Regions from separate parts of the Bacillus sp. PK5-006 genome, predicted to be linked through region 2. Evidence: a T-box and tRNA genes for the amino acid it is inferred to sense, from the RefSeq annotation. Region 2 holds a T-box; the other holds one or more tRNA genes.

What was found. A T-box is a leader RNA that pairs with one kind of tRNA and senses whether it is charged. The one in region 2 lies ahead of thrS (threonine--tRNA ligase), so its partner is inferred to be a tRNA-Thr.
Region 1: it encodes a tRNA-Thr, which carries the amino acid that the T-box ahead of thrS (threonine--tRNA ligase) is inferred to sense. The anticodon was not compared.

The regions. Positions count from the first base shown of each region.
Region 1 covers NZ_CP096414.1:3,563,689-3,567,861, reverse strand. Annotated here, with positions in the region: rRNA gene M1D84_RS18110 (23S ribosomal RNA) at 1-1,718, shown strand, start outside; rRNA gene rrf (5S ribosomal RNA) at 1,780-1,895, shown strand; tRNA gene M1D84_RS18100 (tRNA-Asn) at 1,938-2,012, shown strand; tRNA gene M1D84_RS18095 (tRNA-Thr) at 2,014-2,086, shown strand; gene M1D84_RS18090 (SulP family inorganic anion transporter) at 2,441-3,880, shown strand; gene M1D84_RS18085 (bile acid:sodium symporter family protein) at 3,943-4,173, shown strand, end outside.
Region 2 covers NZ_CP096414.1:2,867,786-2,871,958, forward strand. Annotated here, with positions in the region: gene M1D84_RS14940 (hypothetical protein) at 1-337, opposite strand, end outside; gene thrS (threonine--tRNA ligase) at 512-2,434, opposite strand; T-box leader at 2,487-2,710, opposite strand; T-box leader at 2,749-2,973, opposite strand; gene M1D84_RS14950 (DUF1835 domain-containing protein) at 3,048-4,173, opposite strand, start outside.

The DNA.
Region 1 (4,173 bases), 700 kb from region 2:
TTCTTACGAACAGTGGTAGGAGAGCGTTCTAAGGGCTGTGAAGCCAGACCGGAAGGACTGGTGGAGCGCTTAGAAGTGAGAATGCCGGTATGAGTAGCGAAAGACGGGTGAGAATCCCGTCCACCGAATGCCTAAGGTTTCCTGAGGAAGGCTCGTCCGCTCAGGGTTAGTCGGGACCTAAGCCGAGGCCGAAAGGCGTAGGCGATGGACAACAGGTTGATATTCCTGTACCACCTCCTCACCATTTGAGCAATGGGGGGACGCAGGAGGATAGGGTAAGCGCGGTATTGGATATCCGCGTCCAAGCAGTTAGGCTGGGAAATAGGCAAATCCGTTTCCCGTAAAGGCTGAGCTGTGATGGCGAGCGAAATTTAGTAGCGAAGTTCCTGATTCCACACTGCCAAGAAAAGCCTCTAGCGAGGTGAGAGGTGCCCGTACCGCAAACCGACACAGGTAGGCGAGGAGAGAATCCTAAGGTGATCGAGAGAACTCTCGTTAAGGAACTCGGCAAAATGACCCCGTAACTTCGGGAGAAGGGGTGCTTCTTAGGGTGTTAAAGCCCCGAGAAGCCGCAGTGAATAGGCCCAGGCGACTGTTTAGCAAAAACACAGGTCTCTGCGAAGCCGTAAGGCGAAGTATAGGGGCTGACGCCTGCCCGGTGCTGGAAGGTTAAGAGGAGCGCTTAGCGTAAGCGAAGGTGCGAATTGAAGCCCCAGTAAACGGCGGCCGTAACTATAACGGTCCTAAGGTAGCGAAATTCCTTGTCGGGTAAGTTCCGACCCGCACGAAAGGCGCAACGATCTGGGCACTGTCTCAACGAGAGACTCGGTGAAATTATAGTACCTGTGAAGATGCAGGTTACCCGCGACAGGACGGAAAGACCCCGTGGAGCTTTACTGCAGCCTGATATTGAATGTTGGTACAGCTTGTACAGGATAGGTAGGAGCCTTGGAAACCGGAGCGCTAGCTTCGGTGGAGGCATCGGTGGGATACTACCCTGGCTGTATTGACCTTCTAACCCGCTGCCCTTATCGGGCAGGGAGACAGTGTCAGGTGGGCAGTTTGACTGGGGCGGTCGCCTCCTAAAATGTAACGGAGGCGCCCAAAGGTTCCCTCAGAATGGTTGGAAATCATTCGCAGAGTGTAAAGGCACAAGGGAGCTTGACTGCGAGACCTACAAGTCGAGCAGGGACGAAAGTCGGGCTTAGTGATCCGGTGGTTCCGCATGGAAGGGCCATCGCTCAACGGATAAAAGCTACCCCGGGGATAACAGGCTTATCTCCCCCAAGAGTCCACATCGACGGGGAGGTTTGGCACCTCGATGTCGGCTCATCGCATCCTGGGGCTGTAGTCGGTCCCAAGGGTTGGGCTGTTCGCCCATTAAAGCGGTACGCGAGCTGGGTTCAGAACGTCGTGAGACAGTTCGGTCCCTATCCGTCGCGGGCGCAGGAAATTTGAGAGGAGCTGTCCTTAGTACGAGAGGACCGGGATGGACGCACCGCTGGTGTACCAGTTGTTCTGCCAAGGGCATCGCTGGGTAGCTATGTGCGGACGGGATAAGTGCTGAAAGCATCTAAGCATGAAGCCCCCCTCAAGATGAGATTTCCCATTCCGCAAGGAAGTAAGATCCCTGAAAGATGATCAGGTTGATAGGTCTGAGGTGGAAGCGTGGTGACACGTGGAGCTGACAGATACTAATAGATCGAGGACTTAACCTATATTCTAATGTGAAGCATGAACATTGTTATCTAGTTTTGAGAGAACATTCTCTCCATCAGGTTTGGTGGCGATAGCGAAGAGGTCACACCCGTTCCCATACCGAACACGGAAGTTAAGCTCTTCAGCGCCGATGGTAGTTGGGGGTTTCCCCCTGTGAGAGTAGGACGCCGCCAAGCTTTTTGTTTATATCCTTCCAATGGAAGAAGTTACTTTATCATTCCGCAGTAGCTCAGTGGTAGAGCTATCGGCTGTTAACCGATCGGTCGTAGGTTCGAGTCCTACCTGCGGAGCCATGCTTCCATAGCTCAGTAGGTAGAGCACTTCCATGGTAAGGAAGAGGTCAGCGGTTCGAGCCCGCTTGGAAGCTTTCCTCTATATGTTGATATGACAAGGTTTCTCGATGATGAGAAGGCTTTTTTTGTTTGTTTACATATATATTGAACTGCTCGATGACCAGTAGACTGATGACATTAGGAAAGAGAATAAAACGGCGTGCACAGAAGTGTTGCATCGATTTTTTACTTATCCCTTCTTTTTGTTCTAGATTCTTCATTCTCTTTCTTTTATTCTTACTAAAGTGATATCCTCTATATTAAAAGACTCTGTACGTTCCTCTTTTCCCCCGAAAGTGAAGTATCGTTTTTTTTCCCTTTCTTTATCTCCAGGTATAGTTGATCTTCTTTTTCCATGTACGGTATGTATATAAAAAGGAGTAGATGGTTTGAAAGATTTATTTGTAAAGCAAGAATGGTTTGGACATGTACGTCAGGACGTGCTTGCGGGTATATTAGTCGCACTGGCTTTAATTCCTGAGGCAATTGCGTTTTCGATTATTGCGGGCGTTGATCCGAAGGTCGGCTTGTATGCATCATTTTGTATCGCGATTGTGATTTCGTTTGTTGGTGGACGCCCAGGCATGATTTCGGCTGCAACAGGGGCTATGGCTCTTGTCATGGTTAACTTGGTCGCTGATCATGGGTTGCAATATTTGTTTGCAGCTACGATTTTGACGGGTTTGATTCAAATTGTGTTTGGATTGTGCCGAGTGTCTCGTTTGATGAAATTTATTCCGAGGTCCGTCATGGTTGGCTTTGTCAATGCGTTGGCTATTATGATCTTCATGGCTCAGCTTCCACATTTCGTTGGGGAATCAATGGCTATGTATATGATGACAGGGGGCGCCTTGCTGATCATTTATTTATTGCCTATGGTGATAAAGGTGATACCTTCCCCACTCATTGCCATTATTGTAATGACGATATTGGCCGTATTTGGACATATTGATGTTAGAACAGTTGGAGATATGGGAGAGCTTCCTAGTTCTTTGCCTGTTTTTCTGATACCTCAAGTTCCGTTTAACTGGGAAACACTTGCTATCATTTTTCCTTATTCTTTAGCACTTGCGATGGTTGGTTTACTTGAGTCTCTTTTAACCGCACAGATTGTCGATGATATGACAGAGACGTCTAGTAATAAGAATAAGGAAGCGAGAGGTCAAGGGATTGCCAATGTGGTTGCGGGATTCTTTGGTGGTATGGCTGGCTGTGCGATGATTGGCCAATCTGTGATTAATACGAAGGCAGGAGGACGAGGCCGGCTTTCTACCTTTGTAGCGGGTGCTTTTTTAATGGTGCTGATTTTTGTACTAGGTGATGTCGTGGTTCAAATTCCGATGGCTGCTCTAGTGGCTGTGATGTTCATGGTTTCCATTGGCACATTTGATTGGAGTTCCTTTCAGCAGCTAAAAAAGAATCCGAAAACAGATTCTATTGTGATGGTTGTCACGGTCGTGACGGTGGTGTTGACTCATGATTTATCAAAAGGCGTTTTTGCAGGTGTACTGCTTAGTGCGGTATTCTTTGTCGCGAAGATATCGAAGCTTCATATTACGTCTAAAGAAAGCCAGGCAGGTACTTGGGAATATCGAGTTAAAGGACAAATTTTTTTTGCTTCTGTCACTGATTTGATCCAAGCTTTCCATCAGGGGAAAGAACTCCAATCTGTTGTGATTGATTTGTCTGAAGCACGTATATGGGATGAATCAGGCGTAGCAGCGATAGAACGTATAAAGGAAAGGTATCAATCAAATGGCGTCCAGGTGGACGTAGTTGGAATGGATACATCAAGTCAAAAGCTTGTGAAACAAGTGAATGGTTCTTAAAAAGACCTTTCTGTCTGTTACAATAGAAAAGGTAAGAAAGTGAAGGGATGGAGGTGGCCGGCATGCTTGTGCGTTTGAATCAAGTGCTCGGCCGGATGATGCCGCTCATTACACCTTTTAGTGTGTTACTCGGTGTTTTGTTGGCGGCCTATTTAAAGGATTTTACGTTTTTGGTACCATGGGTATTTGCTGTGATGACCTTTGCAGGGAGTTTGTCTTCTACTTTTTCGGCTTTAAAGCATACGGTGATGCACCCATTGCCTTTGATTTTATCGTTTATGATTTTACACGTG
Region 2 (4,173 bases):
TTTGAAAACTAAATGATTGGAAGAACATTAGCCCGCTCAATATCAATTTCCAAATATTCTCCACTCTTTGTTCTTTCTCCCACTCTTTTCCCAATTTCTCTTTTTCATAAATGGCTACCTGCTCAAATATGGGAATGATAGACTTTGTTGATCCTTTTTTGATCAAGCCGTAAATACCTTGAAGGAGCATGAAGATTCCTAAACAAAGAAAGAAATATGTAAATTGAATTTCAACATTTTGAATCAAAATAAAAAAAATCAAGATCAACATGCCGAATAGTAAATTAGAGGTAACTACTTGTTTCGATCTCATCTTTTTCAGTGCTGCTTGTTCCATGCAATACTCCTCTCCGTTTTAAACGGTTTCTGTTGAACGCTCTATCTTTATTACGATTTTACCGAAAAAATGTTTCAATATTTTCCCTTTCTACTGTCAATTCGGCTTTTTTCGCAAATGAAAAGACGCCCATCATTCAATGAACGTCTGGTCCTTCTTCATAAAATCATCACATCATATCTGAGCAGCCGATCTGTCTTTGATTTGCTTAGCAGCCATGTGTTTAAAGTCCTCAATAGACAGCTTTTTTGACGTCTTTTCTCCGTGCTGTCTAATATTTAGTGTGTTGTCTTCCATTTCTTTATCGCCGATGACCGCGATATAAGGGATTTTTTGCATTTGTGCTTCTCTCATTTTATAGCCAAGTTTTTCATCCCGCTCATCGATTGTGGCTCTTATTCCGATACTTCTTAATTGCTGCTGCACCTCTAAGCAGTGATCAAGGTGAACAGTTGAGACAGGGATGATTTGCACTTGTACCGGTGCTAGCCATAATGGGAAAGCGCCTGCAAAATGCTCGATGAGAATACCTAGGAAACGATCTAGAGAACCAAAAATGGCACTGTGAATCACAACTGGCCGAACCTTTTCATTTTTTTCGTTGATATATGTTAAACCAAATTTCTCTGGCATTTGGAAATCCAGTTGAATTGTGGCGCACTGATGGCTCCGCTGCAGGGCATCTTTAATATGAAAATCGATCTTTGGACCATAAAATGCGCCATCTCCTTCATTCAGCTGGTAGTCGACCTTTAGACGATCAAGCACATTTTTTAACGCTGTTTCGGATATATCCCAAATAGCATCATTGCCTAATGCTTTTTCTGGACGAGTGGATAGCTCGACTGAATACTCAAATCCAAATGTCCGATACACATGATCAACTAATTGGAAAATCCGTTTGATTTCAGCTTCGATTTGATCTTCTCTTAAAAAAATATGGGCATCATCTTGGCAAAATGTTCTGACCCTGAACAAACCATTTAACGCTCCGCTAAATTCATGACGATGCACCTGACCAAACTCAGCCATTCTAATCGGAAGGTCTCTGTAGGAATATAAGCTGTTTTTAAACATGAGCATATGCCCTGGACAGTTCATCGGTTTTAAAGCGAAGCTTGTATGGTCCACTTCCGAGAAATACATATTTTCATGATAATGATCCCAGTGCCCTGACTTTTCCCAAAGCTCTTGGTTCATCATAAACGGTGTACTCACTTCTTCGTATTGCGCTTTGCCTCTCACTTCTCTTGAAAAGGCCATTAATTCATTTCTGACAATCTGTCCTTTTGGTAAATAAAACGGCATACCTGGCGCTTCTTCTGAAAACATAAAGAGGGATAGCTGTTTCCCTAATTTCCGGTGATCACGTTTATTTGCTTCTTCCATGAAATGAAGATACTCAGCGAGATGCTTTGGGTGTTGAAACGCCACACCATACACTCGCTGCAAGACATCCTGATGACTGTCTCCCCGCCAATAAGCCCCTGCAACACGTGTTAGTTTAAATGACTTTACGTACCCTGTAGAAGGTACATGCGGCCCGCGGCATAAATCTACAAATTCTCCTTGCTGATAAACTGTGATGGCTTCTTGAGAGGGTAAATCTTTTAAAATATCCAGCTTATATGGATCATGTGCAAACAGCGCTTCAGCTTCTTTGTAAGAGACTTCCTTTCTTTGGATAGGGTGATTCTCATTTATGATGTTTTTCATCTCTTTTTCAATTTCTGCTAAATCCTCTACGCTTAATGATTGATCGAGCTTCATATCATAGTAAAATCCATTTTCAATGACCGGTCCGATCCCCAGTGTGACATTGTCATATAACCTTTTCACAGCCTGAGCTAATACGTGTGCAGATGTATGGCGCAGCACTTCAAGCCCTTCTTTTGAATCTAGTGTGACAATAGACAGCCGAACATCGCTGTATAGCTGCTCACTTAAATCAACCATTTGATCATTGACCTTACCTGCCACTGCTTTTTTTCTTAAGCTCGGACTAATATGGGAGGCAACATCTGCGACAGTCGTACCTGCGGGAAACTCCTTTATCTTTCCATCCGGAAATTGAATCTTCACCATGTTTTCTCTCATAACCGACACACCTTTCCTATTTTTTGAAATAAAAAAACACATCCATCCCGCGTAAAGGGACGAATGTGTAATCCGTGGTTCCACCCAAATTCCCATAATGCGTATTCGCTTTATGGCTCTGGTGCCGTAACGTGGCATTGACGGTATTGGATACTGCAATTTTCCCCAATACAGCTCAAAGGTGGTAAGACCGCTTTTCTGCGTTAGGAAGATTTCAGCGTGACTTCCCTCTCTGGTAACCGTAAAAGCTGCTCATGTCCTTTTCAAAGCAATGATCCTATATGAGTGTACAAAAAAAACACACCCATCCCTCATAAAGGGACGAATGTGATATCCGTGGTTCCACCCAAATTCCCATAATGCGCATTCGCTTTATGGCTCTGGTGCCGTAACGTGGCGTAAACGATATTGGATACTGTGATTTCCCCAATACAGCTCAAAGGTGGTAAGACAACTTTCCTGCGTTAGGAAGATTTCAGCGTCACTTCCCTCTCTGGTAACCAGTAAAAAATTGCTCATGTCCTTTTCTTCGCTTTTAATTTCTCCATATCTTACATGATGATGATGGATTGTGTAAAGCTTTATTTTGTGCAGTGATAAGAAAATTCATTCTTTAAATGTAATATTGCGCGTATTCACTTGGGCTGTATTCAATTTGAAACGCAGGAGACAAGGCTCGTTTCACTTCTTCAGTGATACGCTCTCCTTCTTGATTGAACTTCCTTTCCATGTCTACGCCATTTGGCAGCAAATCATCGGTCTCTTCGTCAAACCAGCGGCCATACTGTATGTTCCAATTCCATATCTTTGAGAAAAGAGTATCACTCATTGGTACATCATCTCTTTCTAAATGACATTCGCAATACCCACACTGAAAAGGTTCACCGTAATCTCCTTCAATTTTCACAAAAGGATGATCTACAAACTCTCGACAGCATACCCATTTTTTGAAGTTCTGACCGAACTCCGTCAGTTTAATTGAGTAATAACGCATGGAAGTTAGTTTACCTTTCATATCAAAAATCTCTTGATCAATTAATTTCTTGATTCGATATTCAATAAAATCATCGCCGATATACTGATCTAAATGACCAATGACTTCTCCTATTAAACGTGGAGTTACAATGTACTCGTCTTCTGGCGCGGACTGATGAAGCCGCTTAGCCATTTTCACTAAATAAGCATCAAATTCATCTTCTGGTACGCTGATCGTTTGTCCTTTTTTCCATATCCGCAGCGTATGATTTTCTTTAGCAAATGAAAGCCATTCGTTTTGTAATTTTTCTCTTTCTTCTGTTGATACTGTGTGAATATGCTCTTTACTTCTGTACAAAACCTTCAATTTTTCAGATGTGATTTCCCCGGAATGTCGAATATCCATTCTTCTTGTATTAGTATTGAACAGCTGATCAAATGCAGTCGTTGTATTGATTACAGACAATTCTATGCTTTTCTCTTTTAATAAATAGACGGCATATCGCAAACCAATTTGCTCATGTGCATTACTGCCTGTCCAGATGAGAATACGACTGCCTGCTGTTGTCTCTTTTATTTGCTGAAGCATTCTGTGCTGATCGTTGACCATGTCGTCAAAATAGCCATATTCATTTGACATCACGTTACGCAGCCACTCTATACGGTTCGCTTGTCCTTCATCTTCGTGTAAATGTAGAAGTGGTCCAATCGAATAAATATCATCAAAAGCGATGATATCATCTATTTGATCTTGCTTCATTTCA